Dinoroseobacter shibae DFL 12 = DSM 16493: one gene and its partner. The protein of the gene in region 1 interacts with the protein of each later gene in a pairwise test. Links are inferred from orthologs where the notes say so. Each region holds a gene or a part of one and is shown on either strand. Other genes may lie near its edges.

Region 1 (3,256 bases):
TCGATGCGCTGGATGCGGAGGACCCGGCCCGGGTGGCCGAGGTTCTGGAGCCGCTGCACCCGGCGGATATCGCGGACCTGTTCGAGCAGATCGGCGGGTCCCGGTTGCGCGCGCTTCTGGCGATCTGGACCTCGGACGAGATCGGCGCCGTCCTGTCGGAGCTGGACGAGGGCCTGCGCGAGGACGTGATCGACGCGCTGCCCCAGGCGGTGCTGGCGGATGCGGTGCGCGATCTCGACAGCGACGACGTGGTCGACCTGGTCGAGGATCTCGATGCGGCCCAGCAGACCGCGATCCTTGACGTTCTGGAGGCGCCGGACCGGGTCGCGGTCGAGCAGTCGCTGCAATACCCGGAGTATTCCGCCGGGCGCCTGATGCAGCGCGAGTTGGTCAAGGCGCCGGAGCATTGGACCGTGGGCGAGACCATCGACCATATCCGGGCCGAGGACGACCTGCCGGAGCAGTTCTACCACGTGATCCTGATCGACCCACGGATGCGGCCCACGGGCTATGTCACCCTGGGCCGGATCATGGGCGCGCACCGGGATGTGCCGCTGCAGGACCTGACCGAGGACAGTTTCCGCAAGATCCCCGTGACCCAGCCCGAGAGCGAGGTCGCCTATGCGTTCAACCAGTACCACCTGATTTCCGCGCCGGTGGTGGATGAAAACGAGCGTCTGGTCGGCGTGATCACCATCGACGATGCCATGGTGGTGCTCGACGAGGAGCATAACGAGGACATTCTGCGCCTGGCCGGGGTGGGCGACGAGTCCGTCTCCGACAGCACCTGGGAGATCACCAGGCAGCGCTTTCCCTGGCTGGGGGTGAACCTGGCCACGGCGATCATCGCGTCGCTGGTCATCTCGCTCTTCGAAGAGGTGTTGACCCAGGTCGTGGCGCTGGCCGTGCTGATGCCCATCGTGGCCTCCATGGGCGGGAATGCGGGCACGCAGTCCCTGACCGTGGCGGTGCGGGCGATCGCGACCAAGGACCTGACCGGCTCGAACGCCTGGCGGGTGCTGCGGCGCGAGGTGACGGCGAGCCTGCTCAACGGCGCGGTGTTTGCGGTGATCATGGGGGCCGTCAGCCTGGTGTGGTTCGGCACGCCGGTCCTGGCCGGGTTGATCGCGGTGGCGATGGTGATCAACCTCGGGGTGGCGGGGTTTGCCGGGCTGCTCATTCCGCTGGCCCTCGACAAGTTGAAGATCGACCCCGCGCTGGCCTCGGGCACCTTCGTGACCACGGTGACGGATGTCGTGGGTTTCTTCGTGTTCCTCGGGCTGGCCTCGATGATCCTGCTATGACGGCGCTGGCCCTGGCCAAGGCGGAGGCCCGCAAGACCGGCTTTGCCCGGCGCAAGGTGGCGTTCGACGCGGATCGGGCGGCGGGGTTTGCCGGTTTGGCGGCGGCGACCGAGGTGCTGTGCGACCTGCTGGCGGGGCGGGCAGGGCCGGTGGCGGGCTACATGCCGATCCGGACGGAGATTTCGCCCCTGCCGGCCATGACCCGGTTGGCGGCGGCGCGCGAGATCGGCGTTCCGGTGATCGCGGCAATGGGCATGCCGCTGGATTTTCATCGCTGGACCCCCGGGGCGGAGATGGTGGCGGGGCCTTTCGGCGCGCAGGTGCCCCGCGCCGCGCAGCCCATGGTGCCCGAGGTGGTGATCGTGCCGCTGGTGGCGTTCGATGCCACGGGTGGGCGGCTGGGCTATGGCGGGGGATTCTATGACCGGACGCTGGCGAAACTGCGCAGCACGGGGCCGGTGCTGGCCCTCGGGCTGGCCTATGCCGCGCAGCAGACGGATGCCCCCTTGCCGGTGGAGGCCACGGACATCCCGCTCGACGGGGTCGTGACCGAGGCGGGGGCGCTGGTCTTCGACGGGCTGCGCCATTAGGGCGCTTGCACGCTGCTGCCGCGCGGCATAACGCTGGGCCACATGCGTATCCTGTTTCTTGGCGATGTGATGGGCCGGGCCGGTCGGGCGGCGGTGGCGGAGACCCTGCCGCGAATGAAGGCGGCGTGGAAGATCGATTTCGCGGTGGTCAATGGCGAGAACGCCTCCAACGGGGCGGGCCTGACGCCGGATCACGCCAAGGGGCTGCTGGAGGCGGGGGCCGATTGCGTCACCCTGGGCGATCATGCCTTCGACCAGAAGGACATGCTGCAATTCATCGAGCGGGAGCCGCGGATCCTGCGGCCGTTGAACTACGCCAAGGACGCACCGGGCAAGGGGCACCGGGTCTATACCGCGCCGGGCGGGCGCAAGATCCTGGTGGCGCAGGCGCTGGGCCAGGTGTTCATGAAGCGGCCCTTCGACGATCCGTTCTCGGCGCTCGACACGGTGCTGCGGACCAACACGCTGGGCGGGCTGGTGCAGGCCGCACTGGTCGACATTCATTGCGAGGCCACCTCCGAGAAGATGGGGGTGGGGCATTTCTGCGACGGGCGCGCGTCGGTCGTGGTGGGCACGCACACCCATATCCCCACGGCGGATGCGCAGATCCTGCCCCGGGGCACCGCGTTTCAGGCCGATGCGGGGATGTGCGGCGATTACAACTCGATCATCGGGATGGACCCGGCCGAGCCCTTGCGGCGCTTCGTGACGGGCATGCCCAAGGGACGGTTCACGCCCGCGATGGGGGCGGCGACGCTCTCGGGGTTGTATGTCGAGACCGATGACCGAACCGGCAAGGCAGTCCGGGTCGAGATGGTGCGCCAGGGCGGGCGGCTCGCACCGGCGGGCCCGGCGCCCTTGCCGGACGCGCCGTGAAAACCCGGCTCTGGCTGACGGCGATCCTGGTGGTGCTGGGCGCGGGCTGGGGCATCACCCAACCCCTGAGCAAGATCGCCACGTCGAGCGGGCACGGCCCCTTCGGCCTGGTGTTCTGGCAGTTGGCCATCGGGGCGCTGGTGCTGGGGGCGGTAACCTTCGCGCGGGGCAAGGGGCTGCCCCTGGGGGCGGCGCAGATGCGGCTTTACGTCGTGATCGCGCTGATCGGGACGGTCATTCCCAATGCGGCGTCCTACGCGGCGCTGGCAAAGCTGCCCTCGGGGATCCTGTCATTGTTGCTGTCGCTGGTGCCGATGCTGGCCTTTCCCATCGCGCTGGCGCTGGGGCTCGACCGGCCATCGCTGGCGCGGCTGGCGGGGCTGGCGCTGGGTCTTGGGGGCGTGGCGCTGATCGTGCTGCCGGGCACGGCGCTGCCGGAGCCGGGGCAGCTGTGGTGGGTGCCTGTCGCGCTGATCGCGCCGCTTT
Region 2 (2,885 bases), 1.5 Mb from region 1 along the record:
AGTTTGTGCGCCCAAACCGTTTTGGGCAAGGGGTTTTTTGGATATCGGGCAGGCGATCCGCGCCGCGGCACCCACACCGAACACAGCCCGTCCGCCCGCTGAAAAACATGGCTTACGTAGGGTCAAACGAAATTTTCATAAAGATTAGAGGCATCCTGTGGTAACATTTTTTTGCGAGCAGCTGCCGTAAAGCTCGCGTGTTTGAGTGGAGTAAGACCATGCAAGACAAGACACAGCCTCAATCCCCGCCCCCTCCCCCGGCGCAATCCTCCGGGCAGACCAGCGGTCCCGGGACGGACCAGTCGCCCCCCCGGTTCACGGACTGGGCCTCGATCTGAGCGTCGCGCGCCCGCTTCGGCGCGTCGGAGCCAGCGCCCTCCGGGGCCTTTCGCGGCGGCTGTGGCCGCAAGGGCTGGGGTCATGACAACCCCGCTGGAAACCGTGCGCAACATCGGCCCGGCCATGGCCGACGCCCTTCGCCTAGCTGGCGTGGGCAGTGCCGAGGCGCTCGTAGCGATGGGCGCGGATGCGGCCTACCTGCGGCTGCTGAACCACGGCGCACGTCCCCATTTCATCGCCTATTACGCCATGGTGATGGGGCTGCAAGGGCGGCCCTGGAACGATGCCAAGGGGGCAGAGAAGGCCGCCTTGCGAGTCCGCTTCGACAGGCTCAAGGCCGATGCCAGCCCCACAACCGACACCGCCTTCGAACGTCTCCTGGATGAGATCGGGGTCAGGCCCGCGCGCTAGCGCCCCTGGGCCCGCCGCGCACATTCCGCCGGCGCCGTGAACCGGTCGAGCAGCACGGATTTCGTCCGCACACGACTGCCTCGGATGTCGAACCGCACGGCAAAGGGCGTGAACCCGGCATAGCCGCCGCCGCGCTTCTTGGCGTTCACCTCGCCGCAGACCACGTAGTCGCCTTCGGGCGTCAGGTAGGCGGCGGACATCCGGTAAAAGGACGACAGCGGCTCTGAAATCGTGCCGCGCATCGCCTCTTCGGCCTGAATGCGCAGGTAATTGTCCAGCGGCACCGATTGCGTCGAGACCTGGGTCGGGCTGCCGCAGGCGCTCAGCAGCGCCGCCAAACCAAGGGCAGCGATCGGTCGCAACGCGCAGAAGGAGTCAAGGGCGGGCATGGCAGGTCTCCGGTCCGTTTGGGCGGCACCTTGAACGGAAAAACAGGCACAAATGAGGCCGACGCGGCCATCTTTGTTTCCATCTCTCGAGACCAGACATGCAAAAGCCGCCCCAGGGCGGCTTCTGACGATCCCTCCTGGCGGCAGGTTCAGCCGACCAGTTCGAGCCCGGAGAAGAAATAGGCGATCTCCACCGCCGCGGTCTCCGGCGCGTCGGATCCGTGGACGGAGTTCTCGCCCACGCTCTCGGCGAACTCGGCGCGGATGGTGCCGGGGGCGGCATCGGCGGGGTTGGTCGCACCCATCACTTCGCGGTTCTTGGCAATGGCGCCCTCGCCTTCGAGCACCTGCACGACCACGGGCTCGGAGGCCATGAATTCGCACAGCTCGTCATAAAACGGCCGCTCGGCATGCACTGCATAGAACACGCCGGCCTGCGCCTTGGTCAGGTGGATCCGCTTCTGCGCGACGATGCGCAGGCCGGCATCCTCGAACTTGGCGTTGATCTTGCCGGTCAGGTTGCGCTTGGTGGCGTCCGGTTTGATGATGGACAGTGTACGCTCGATGGCCATGTGTCTCGCTCCTGCGTCTGGGGCGGGCGGAGTGCCCGCGAAATCCTCGGGCGCCGCCTAACACGGGCCGTGCCGCATGAAAAGACGTGATCGGAGCGCCCCGTTGACAGGGGCCGCAAACAGGGCCACATCGCCCCCATGCTACGCATCGATGACATCTCCTATTCGGTCGAGGGGCGCCCGCTGCTCGAACATGCCTCCGCGGTGATCCCCAGTGGTCACAAGGTCGGCCTGGTGGGGCGCAACGGGACCGGCAAGACCACGCTTTTCCGGCTGATCCGGGGCGAGCTGACGCTCGATACGGGCGAGATCACCCTGCCCCGCGGCGCGCGGATCGGCGGGGTCAGCCAGGAGGTGCCGGGCAACGAGGTGTCGCTGCTGAACACGGTGCTGGCCGCCGACACCGAACGCGCGGGCCTGATGGCGGAGGCCGAGACCGCCACCGACCCGGGCCGGATCGCCGAGATCCAGACGCGGCTCGCGGATATCGACGCCTGGTCGGCCGAGGCGCGCGCGTCGTCCATCCTGCGCGGTCTGGGCTTCACCGAGCCCGAGACGCACCAGCCGTGCTCGGCCTTCTCGGGCGGCTGGCGGATGCGGGTGGCGCTGGCGGCGGTGCTGTTCTCGCAACCCGACCTGCTGCTGCTGGACGAGCCGACCAACTATCTCGACCTCGAAGGGGCGCTCTGGCTGGAGGCGTATCTCGCCCGCTATCCGCACACGGTGCTGATCGTCTCCCACGACCGGGGGCTGCTGAACCGCGCCGTGGGCGGGATCCTGCATCTCGAGGACCGCAAGCTCACCTTCTATACCGGCCCCTATGACCAGTTCGCCCGCCAGCGCGCCGAGAAACGCGCGCTGCAAGCCGCCGCGGCGCGCAAACAGGACGCCAAGCGCGCCCATCTCGAGAGCTTCGTGAACCGGTTCAAGGCCAAGGCGTCGAAGGCCAAGCAGGCCCAGAGCCGGGTCAAGATGCTGGAAAAGATGGAGACGATCCGCGTCCCCGAGGATGCCGCGCGCACGGTCTTCACCTTCCCCACCCCCGAGGAACTCAGCCCACCCATCGTGGCGACCGAGGGGGCCTCGGTCGGCTACGACGGGACGGCCGTTTTGCGCGGGCTGTCCCTGCGGATCGACCAGGACGACCGGATCGCGCTGCTGGGCCGCAATGGCG

Evidence for each region. Proteins that work in one complex are often made in the same cells at the same time.
Region 2: the proteins of DSHI_RS14060 (region 1) and ndk interact in binary tests that used the Escherichia coli proteins (3 or more experiments, as listed by UniProt). The link is inferred for Dinoroseobacter shibae DFL 12 = DSM 16493 from one-to-one orthologs.

What each region holds. Positions count from the first base shown.
Region 1 is NC_009952.1:2,929,807-2,933,062, reverse strand. Bases 98-3,097 are described here. They hold DSHI_RS14060 (5-formyltetrahydrofolate cyclo-ligase), read left to right. Parts: upstream 98-1,300; coding sequence 1,301-1,894; downstream 1,895-3,097. Other genes in these bases: DSHI_RS14050 (DMT family transporter), read left to right, coding at 2,767-3,097; DSHI_RS14055 (TIGR00282 family metallophosphoesterase), read left to right, coding at 1,937-2,770; mgtE (magnesium transporter), read left to right, coding at 98-1,304. Outside these bases: more of mgtE, read left to right, coding at 1-97; more of DSHI_RS14050, read left to right, coding at 3,098-3,256. UniProt on the Escherichia coli protein: Involved in the removal of 5-formyltetrahydrofolate.
Region 2 is NC_009952.1:1,401,539-1,404,423, reverse strand. It holds ndk (nucleoside-diphosphate kinase), read right to left. Parts: upstream 1,712-2,885; coding sequence 1,289-1,711; downstream 1-1,288. Other genes in the region: DSHI_RS06870 (ABC-F family ATP-binding cassette domain-containing protein), read left to right, coding at 1,850-2,885; DSHI_RS06880 (hypothetical protein), read right to left, coding at 747-1,139; DSHI_RS06885 (TfoX/Sxy family DNA transformation protein), read left to right, coding at 421-750. UniProt on the Escherichia coli protein: Major role in the synthesis of nucleoside triphosphates other than ATP. The ATP gamma phosphate is transferred to the NDP beta phosphate via a ping-pong mechanism, using a phosphorylated active-site intermediate.